One region of the Roseixanthobacter psychrophilus genome, then DNA from elsewhere that is predicted to be linked to it. Evidence: riboswitches for the same ligand, from Rfam matches in the RefSeq annotation. Region 1 holds a riboswitch; each other region holds the start of a gene.
The links. Region 1 has a riboswitch for cobalamin ahead of V5F77_RS14770 (TonB-dependent receptor plug domain-containing protein). Riboswitches for the same ligand answer to the same signal wherever they lie in the genome.

Region 1 (2,192 bases):
ATGCGCTGGTTCGCCTGGCCCGGCATCGCCTTCCTCGCGCCGGTGCCTGTCGTCACCGCCGCGGTGCTGTTCACCATCTGGCGGCGGCTGTGGACCGGGCGCGACGCCGAGACCTTCGTGCTGGCGATCCTCGTGTTTCTCCTGGGCTTCGCAGGGCTCGTGGTCAGCCTCTTCCCCTATGTGGTGCCGCGGCACGTGACCATCTGGGACGGCATCGCGGACACCTCCACCGTGATCTTCGCCGCCACCGGGGTGGTCATCGTCCTGCCCATCGTCCTCGCCTATCAGGCGCATGCCTATTGGGTGTTCCGGGGCAAGGTCCGCCATGTCGGCGGATATGGCGCAGCCTTGGGCAGCAACGCCGGCCCGAGCCCCAGATAGCCCTTGCGATGCTTCCCCTAGGGAGTCGCGCCGGACCTAGGGGGCAACCAAATCACAGTGAAAATAGACCCCGGCACAAAATATGGCCATGGATGTTGGTAGCGTATCAACATTTAGTGCGGAACGACCCTTTTTGCGGATCATCCCCGACAGCGGCGGTTGACGGCCCGCAGCCTGCCCTCTAGCGTTACGGTGACGGTTCCCCAACGGGATCAAAAGGGAACGCGGTGAGACGGGCGCCTGAAAGGGAGCCCGGCGATGCCGCGGCTGCCCCCGCAACTGTAAGCGGCGAGTTCTTCGTCATCAGCCACTGGGCTTCGGCCTGGGAAGGCGACGAGTTGAACACTGACCCGCGAGCCAGGAGACCTGCCGTCAGCCGTGGTCACGCGCGAGCACATTGGGCGGGGTGTCCTGATGGTGGTTGATCCAGGCGGCTCCCGGGCCGTGGGGAGGCCTCGTTCGCGGTGACGGACCACTCGTCCCGCTGAGGCATTTATGCTTTCCGTCCCCGCTTTTCCCTCTCGCGGCGCCGCGCGCGCCGTCGGCAGATCCGTATTCGCAGCTTTGCTGCTTTCGTCCGCCTCCGGGGTGGCCCATGCCCAGTCGGCGGCCCCCGCCGATGGCGCGTCGCAATCCATCGACCTGCCCGAGGTCGTGGTCAGCGCCACCGGCATCCCGACCCCGGCCAATCAGATCGCCTCGTCCGTCAGCGTCGTCACGTCCGAGGACATCGAGCGCCAGCAATTGCGCACCGTGCCGCAGGTGCTGCAATCGCTGCCCGGCCTCAATGTGGTGCAGACCGGCGGGCCTGGCGGGCAGACCTCGGTATTCATCCGCGGCACCAATTCCAACCATGTGAAGGTGCTGGTGGACGGCATCGATGCCGGCAATCCCTCCACCCCGAACGGCGCCTTCGACTTCGGCCAATTGCTCGCCACCGACCTTGCCCGCATCGAGGTGCTGCGCGGCCCACAGAGCGGCCTCTATGGTTCGGACGCCATCGGCGGCGTGATCTCCATCACCACCAAGAAGGGCGAAGGGCCGCCGAAAGTCTTCGGCTATGTGGAAGGCGGCGCGCTCGGCACGTTCAACCAGGCGGCGGCGTTGAGCGGGTCGACGGAGAAGGTCGCCTATTCGTTCAACGTCACCCATTTCTCCTCGACCGACATCGCGGTGACGCCGCCCGGCCTCGTGCCGCCCGGCTATCCCATCAACCCCAATGCCTATGACAATTGGACCTATTCGACCCGTCTCGATTTTCAGTTGAGCGATGCGCTCGCGGTCAATTTCGTCGCCCGCTACATCGACAGCCAGCTCGCCTATTCCCCGGATGTCTATCCCCCGCCGCTCTATGAGGGACTTCCCGCCGCCGAGCGCTCCACCAGCCTCGCGAGCATGTTCTTCACCAAGGGCGAAGGTGTGTGGACCACGCTGGACGGCGCGCTGAACACCACGTTCGGGGTCAGCGCCATGACCTCGTCCAACCCCACCACGGGACCGAACACCTCGGTGAACGGCCAATATGACGGCGACCGGCAAACCTATTATCTACGCTCGAACCTCGCCTTCGCGCCGGGGCAGAATTTGCTGGTGGGCGTCGAGCGGCGCAACGAGGCCATGACGTCCTCCACGCAATATACCGATCTCTCCGCCAATACCGGCGATACTGGCGCCTATGCGGAACTTCAGGGCAAGCTCGGCGATCGCTTCTTCGGCGCCGCCAACATCCGCTTCGACAGCGACGATACGTTCGGCGACCATTCCACCTTCCGCCTCGCACCCGGCTTCCTCATTCCCGAGACCGGCACCAC
Region 2 (2,192 bases), on a different contig from region 1:
CATCGCTCGGTGCCCCAGGTTGAGTCGGCTGGCGCCCAGGTCACTTGGGATGAGGCCCGTGCCATTCTCAACCGCTGGCGGGCGAGCGGCGCCCGCATTGTGTTCACAAATGGCTGCTTCGACCTGCTGCATCCCGGCCATGTGGGCATGCTGGAGACTGCAGCGGCGCAGGGCGATCGGCTGGTGGTGGCGCTCAACACGGACGCTTCAGTCCGTCGTCTGAAGGGACCGACCCGGCCGCTCCAGGATGAAAACGCGCGCGCACGGGTCATCGGCGCCATGCGCTGTGTCGATCTCGTGGTGTTGTTCGACGAGGACACGCCTCTTGAGATCATCACAGCCTTGCTGCCGGACGTCCTGGTCAAGGGCGCCGATTATCGGCCTGAAGATGTGGTCGGCGCTGATGTTGTGATCGCCAATGGCGGCAAGCTGGTGCTGGCCGATGTGACGCCCGGCCAATCCACCTCCACCTTGGTGGCTAGGGCGCGAAGCTGACCTACGAAATTCCGTTCGCATCTGCCGCGAGCGATTGCCGTGCGCGGCAGCCGCCCTATAGTCGCTGTGTCGTCGGTTCCTTAGGGATGAAAAGGGAACGCGGTGCGAAGGCTATGCCTTCAATGCCGCGGCTGCCCCCGCAACTGTCGGCGGAAAGCAAACCTGCGAACCACTGAGGCCTGCCTCGGGAAGGGCGGGGGAGCGTTGATCCGCAAGCCAGGAGACCTGCCGAGGACGTTTCTGCCCGCAAGACGGGTCTAATCCGGCCCTCGGTGGGAGGGTCAGGGAGATGCTGATGGTCGCTCTGCACCCACATGCTTGTCCGGTACACGCCCGCTGTTGGTCCGGCGCAGCGGCAGCTGGCATCTGTCCGGCGACGGCCGCCGGACATCCGCGTCGTCGATGACCAAGACCTCATCGCCATCGGCCGGACGCCTCGTGCTGGTGCTCGGGGGCGCGCGCTCGGGCAAGAGCGGCTACGCCGAGCGGCGCGTGGAGATGATGCCCCCCCCCTATGCCTATGTCGCCACCGCTCAAGCGTTCGATGCCGAGATGACGCAGCGGATCAGCCTGCATCAGGCCCGGCGCGACGCGCGCTGGCACGCCCATGACGCGCCATTCGATGCGCACCGCCTGCTGGGGGAACTCCCGCCCGAAATGCCTCTTTTGCTCGACTGCCTCACCCTGTGGCTGACGAACCATATGCTGGCGGACCATGATCTCGCGGCAGAAGAAGAGCGGCTCGTCGCGGCGGTGCGTGCGCGCAGGGGTCTCACCGTACTGGTGGCCAACGAGGTCGGCCTCGGTATCGTCCCGGACAACGCGCTCGCCCGCCGGTTTCGCGACGCCGCCGGCCAGCTCAATCAACGCATGGCGACACTGGCCCATGAAGTGATCTTCATGGTCGCCGGCCTGCCGATGACAGTGAAAGGCACGCTCGATGAGCGATGAGTCAGACCCAGCCGGCATCGACGACGCACAGGCCGCCCGCCACAAGGAGAAGATGGCGAAGCGCAAGGCCGTGCAGGATGCGGAGGTGGCGGAAAAGACGCTCGAAAAAGGTCTTCTCATCGTCCACACCGGTCCCGGCAAAGGCAAGAGCACCGCCGCCTTCGGCCTTGCCCTGCGGATGCTGGGCTATGGCCGGAAAGTGGGGGTTGTCCAGTTCATCAAGGGCGCCTGGCATACTGGGGAAAAAGACGCCTTCGCCGCGTTCGGCGAGCGCATGCAATGGCACACCATGGGGGAAGGCTTCACCTGGGAGACCCAGGATCTCGCCCGCGACACGGCAGCGGCCGGGCGTGCCTTCGACCAGGCCCGCGCGCTGATGGCGGATGAGACGCTATCCCTCATCGTGTTGGACGAACTGAACATTGCCCTGCGCTATGGCTATCTCGATCTCGCCGATGTGGTGGCGACCCTGAAGGCCCGCAGGCCTGACCTGCACATCGTGGTCACCGGGCGCAACGCGAAGCCTGAACTTCTGGAAGCGGCCGACCTTGTGACCGAAATGGGATTGGTGAAGCATCATTTCTCCGCCGGCGTGAAGGCGCAGGCCGGCATCGAATTCTGATGACCGCAAAAGCCTTGATGTTTCAGGGAACCGGTTCGGACGTGGGCAAGAGCCTGCTGGTCGCCGGCCTTGCGCGCGCCTTTGCCAATCGCGGGCTGCGCGTGCGGCCGTTCAAGCCGCAGAA
Region 3 (2,192 bases), on a different contig from region 1:
GTGCCCGACCACCTTGTGGGACATGTCGGAATCGCTCCACCGGCTGGGCGCGCAGGCGCAAGACCTGACGGTGGTGTTCGTCTCGCTCGACCCGGAGCGGGACACGCCGCAGACGCTGGCAAGCTACATCCAGTCCTTCGATCCGCGAATCATCGGCCTTTCGGGGCCGCCGGCTCAGATCGCGGCGCTGGCCAAGGCTTACCGGGTGTTCTGGCGCAAGGTCCCGACCAGCGATGGCGACTACACCCTCGACCACACCGCCGTGGTGTATCTGATGGATCGCCAGGGGCATTATGCCGGGATCATCGGCTACAAGGAGGATGAGGCCGCGCGGGATGAGAAGTTGCGCCAACTCCTGGCAATGCCGGGAGCTGCGGGATGAACGCGTCCTCCTCCTCGGTGCTGCGCGACCTTGGCACCACCTTCGTCTCCGGCGCGGCGGCGGGCTGCCTGCTGATGGGCGGCATTAAGCTGTTCGACCTCGATGTTGCCCGTGCGTTGCTGGACGTGAGCGGCGACGGCATCGATCTGCGCGACACCGCGGCCGTGAGCTGGATCTTCGGCCAGATGGCGATCCTGATCCGCTTCGTCGTTCCAGGACTTTTGCACCTGTGACGCTGGCGCGGGGCGAGGGCCTGACACGACACCCTTGCCCCGCTTCCCTCCATACGAACCGGGAGGCTCTTATGGGCACCGTCCCCCTCAAGATCGTCCTGAAGCCGCGCGGGCGCATCATCCCCGTCGTCCAGGAAAGCATGGACAGCGCGGACATCTTCCGCGTCGGCCGCACCATCATGATCCGGCACGGCGATCAGGCTTACCAATTGCGCCTGACGGCCCAAAACAAACTCATCCTCACCAAATAGCGCACGGCGCCGCGCATCTGCGCCCTTGACAGCGGCTGCGGGTTGTCCGCTGCTGCACGAGCGAATGGTTTTCGGACGAGGCACGGCGACGCGCTTCGGACGATATGGGAACGGGGGAACGGCTGACCGCCGCGAGCCCCGACCGCCCCCGCGACTGTGAGCGGCGAGTGGCCTGCCGGGATGCCACTGGACCTACCCTTCGGGGAGGCCTGGGAAGGCGGAAGGTTGCGACGACCCGCGAGTCAGGAGACCGGCCAGGCGCAGCATGTGTTCAATCTCACGCCGTCGGGTGAGACGGTAAAGGAGCCTTCTATGCATATCGAACCCGGCCTCGTGGATCCCGGCAAGATCTGGCTGAGCTATGTGACCGCCGCCGGTGCCCTCGGCTATACGATGAAGCTGGCGGCCGGAACCGTGCGCGAACGCGGCCCGCTCTCGCTGATCGCGCGCAGTGCGGCATGCACCGCCCTCGTCTTCTCGTTCTTCGAAATTCTCCCGCATTATCCGGTCGGCGTTTCCGAGGTCCATCTGATCCTCGGCTCGACCTTGTTCCTGATCTTCGGGGCCGCCCCGGCAGCCATCGGCCTTGCCCTCGGCCTGCTGGTCCAGGGCCTGTTCTTCGCGCCGTTCGACCTGCCGCAATACGGCATGAATGTCACGACCCTGCTGGTGCCGCTGTTCGCGCTCGCCGTGCTGGCCCCCAAGGTCCTGGCACCCAACACGCCCTATGTGGAGCTGAAGTATCGTCAGGCCCTGGCGCTTTCGACCACCTATCAGGCCGGAATCGTCGTCTGGGTGGCGTTCTGGGCGCTCTACGGCCAGGGCTTCACGGTGGCGAACGCTTCCTCCATCGCCACGTTCGGCGGCGCCTACATGCTGGTGATCATTGTCGAGCCGCTGATCGATCTTGCCGTGCTCGCGGCAGCCAAGGCCCTGCACGGTCTCAAGGGCAGCGCGCTGCTCGAGCGGCGCCTCTACGACCCGGCCTGAACCACGGGTTCCCACCAACGGCCGTCCGGTCGACGTGATCCAAGGACATGAGCGGCGCCCCCCGCCGCTCATGTCGCCGCCCACTCGGCCGGCGAGATTCGAGCGAAGCAGGAGCGCCAGCAGCGATCTTGCCGACGGTTCGGCTCGCGTCAGGAAAACGCGACTGAACGACGAGAGAGAGGGTTTCCCTGCGTCCCTGAAAACGGGGAAACGCCCTAGAGCTTCGCCAGGATCGAACCGTCGATCTGCGACACGCGCTCCACGCCCGTCAGGGTCATCGCCACGCGCATTTCCTTCGCGAGGATATCGAGAAGGTTCTCCACGCCCGCTTGGCCA
Region 4 (2,192 bases), on a different contig from region 1:
GATCCTTGGCGACGATCTGCTGGTAACCGGCCTCGGCCCCGATGGTGTCGTCGGCGGGGGGCCGGTGGCCACCCATATGGATCATCGCATTGCCATGGCCTTCCTCGTCATGGGCTTTGCTGCGCGAGACGGCGTGAGGGTGGACGACATGCGCTTCATCGCCACCTCCTTCCCCACCTTCGTGCCCATGATGGGCGACCTCGGCGCCGTGCTGAAATGAGCGCCGCCATGATCATTGCCATCGACGGTCCGGCGGCATCCGGAAAGGGCACCCTTGGCCGGCGCATCGCGGCCACCCTTGGCCTGCCCCATCTCGATACGGGCCTGCTCTATCGGGCGGTGGCGGCCCGCTGCCTCTCCGATGGCACGCTGGACGACGAATTGGCGAGCGCCGATGCCGCGCGCACCCTCGACCTGCGCAGCCTCGACCCGGAACAGCTTCGCACCGGCGAACTGGGCGAGGCGGCGTCTGTGGTGGCGGCCCGGCCGGCGGTGCGCAGCGCGCTGCTGGAGCTTCAGCGGCGCTTCGCCGAGCAGCCCGGCGGCGCGGTGCTGGACGGGCGCGACATCGGCACGGTGATCTGTCCGCATGCGCGGGTGAAACTGTTCGTCACGGCCACGCCCGACGTGCGCGCCACCCGCCGCCACCGTGAACTGCTGGAGCGGAAGTGCGACATCGCCTTCGAGGACGTTCTGGCGGACATCCGCAAGCGCGACGAACGCGATTCGCACCGCGCGACCGCACCGCTGGTTATGGCCGCGGATGCCGTCCTGCTGGACACCACCCACCTCGGCGTCGAGGACGTGCTGGCGGCGGCACTTGAAATCGTCGCCGCAAAGAAGGCCGGGGAACACGCCGAGGCGCAGCAGGGCGAAAGCTGAGACGGCGCACAGGGGTCCGATGCGGTTCATTGACTTCGGGCCTGACCGGTTCTTAAGTGTCGGCGTCGATGGTCCCGGTTCGAGCGGCTTGCTGCTTCCGCCGGGTGAAAAGGGAATGCGGTCGCGCACGGGTTTTCCGGACGATAGCCGCAGCTGCCCCCGCAACTGTAGGCGGTGAGTTCCGGCCGAAAAGCCACTGGAGAAGGGCGCTAGCGCCCCTTCCGGGAAGGCGGCCGCGAACGGCGATCCGCGAGCCAGGAGACCTGCCACCGACAGGAGCGCGTACCGGGCGGGGTGCCCTGGCATGGCGATTCTCTCTGAGGCACGCGCCGAGCGGGCCGCTCGCACCCATGGATACGCGGCGTGGAGCGACCTTCCAACGACGATGCACCTTTCGCGGCGGGCGACACGACGGCGCGAAGCGGCACGCCCGCCGACGGGCCGACCCGCGATTCCCTGCGCGTCGCCTGCGTTCCGGCCGTGACCCTGTTCGTCTGCACCACCTGCAAGCTTACCGGCGCCGATCCGCAAACCGAGCCGGCCGGCGCGGCCCTGGCACGGGACGCGATCCGCGCCGTGGCAACGGGCGGGGACCCCGCCATCGCCGTGAAAGAGGTGCGCTGCCTTTCCAACTGCAAGCGCGCGCTTTCCGCAGCGCTGGTGCGCACCGGCGGCTGGTCCTACGTGTTCGGCGATCTCACCCCCGACAGCGCCGCCGACCTGCTCACCGGCGCGACCCTCTTCGCGACCTCCACCGACGGCATCCTGCCCTGGCGCGGACGCCCCGACAGCCTCAAGCGCGGCATGATTGCCCGCATTCCTCCCATGAGCTTCTCCGAGGACCAGCGATGACCTCTCTCGCCCGCATTCCCTGCACCATCGTTACCGGCTTCCTCGGCGCGGGGAAGACGACCCTGATCCGCCACATCCTGGAAAATGCCGGGGGCAAGCGCCTCGCGGTGATCGTCAACGAATTCGGCGACGTGGGCATCGACGGCGAGATTTTGAAGGGCTGCGGCATCGAGAGCTGCCCGGAGGACAATATCGTCGAGCTGGCCAATGGCTGCCTGTGCTGCACGGTGGCCGACGATTTCGTGCCGGCGCTGGACCTCATCTTGTCCCGCACGCCGCGCGTGGACCACATCCTGATCGAGACCTCCGGCCTCGCCTTGCCAAAGCCCCTGGTGCAGGCGTTCCAATGGCCCGCCATCAAGAGCCGCGTCACGGTGGACGGCGTGGTGGCGGTGGTGGATGGGCCGGCGCTGGCGCAAGGCCGCGTCGCGGACGATCTGGAAGCCCTCGCCGCCCAG

Region 2: it holds a riboswitch for cobalamin, as region 1 does, so the genes downstream of both, cobU (bifunctional adenosylcobinamide kinase/adenosylcobinamide-phosphate guanylyltransferase) here and V5F77_RS14770 (TonB-dependent receptor plug domain-containing protein) in region 1, are expected to answer to the same signal.
Region 3: it holds a riboswitch for cobalamin, as region 1 does, so the genes downstream of both, V5F77_RS06440 (energy-coupling factor ABC transporter permease) here and V5F77_RS14770 (TonB-dependent receptor plug domain-containing protein) in region 1, are expected to answer to the same signal.
Region 4: it holds a riboswitch for cobalamin, as region 1 does, so the genes downstream of both, V5F77_RS14470 (DUF1636 family protein) here and V5F77_RS14770 (TonB-dependent receptor plug domain-containing protein) in region 1, are expected to answer to the same signal.

What each region holds. Positions count from the first base shown of each region.
Region 1 covers NZ_JBAFWT010000015.1:45,061-47,252, forward strand. Annotated here, with positions in the region: gene cydB (cytochrome d ubiquinol oxidase subunit II) at 1-381, shown strand, start outside; cobalamin riboswitch at 562-769, shown strand; gene V5F77_RS14770 (TonB-dependent receptor plug domain-containing protein) at 877-2,192, shown strand, end outside.
Region 2 covers NZ_JBAFWT010000006.1:224,573-226,764, forward strand. Annotated here, with positions in the region: gene rfaE1 (D-glycero-beta-D-manno-heptose-7-phosphate kinase) at 1-495, shown strand, start outside; cobalamin riboswitch at 552-742, shown strand; gene cobU (bifunctional adenosylcobinamide kinase/adenosylcobinamide-phosphate guanylyltransferase) at 898-1,446, shown strand; gene cobO (cob(I)yrinic acid a,c-diamide adenosyltransferase) at 1,436-2,068, shown strand; gene V5F77_RS09105 (cobyric acid synthase) at 2,068-2,192, shown strand, end outside.
Region 3 covers NZ_JBAFWT010000004.1:180,689-182,880, reverse strand. Annotated here, with positions in the region: gene V5F77_RS06455 (SCO family protein) at 1-382, shown strand, start outside; gene V5F77_RS06450 (hypothetical protein) at 379-615, shown strand; gene V5F77_RS06445 (hemin uptake protein HemP) at 687-866, shown strand; cobalamin riboswitch at 915-1,139, shown strand; gene V5F77_RS06440 (energy-coupling factor ABC transporter permease) at 1,179-1,856, shown strand; gene lldD (FMN-dependent L-lactate dehydrogenase LldD) at 2,072-2,192, opposite strand, start outside.
Region 4 covers NZ_JBAFWT010000014.1:106,382-108,573, reverse strand. Annotated here, with positions in the region: gene aroA (3-phosphoshikimate 1-carboxyvinyltransferase) at 1-220, shown strand, start outside; gene cmk ((d)CMP kinase) at 229-882, shown strand; cobalamin riboswitch at 935-1,167, shown strand; gene V5F77_RS14470 (DUF1636 family protein) at 1,246-1,734, shown strand; gene cobW (cobalamin biosynthesis protein CobW) at 1,731-2,192, shown strand, end outside.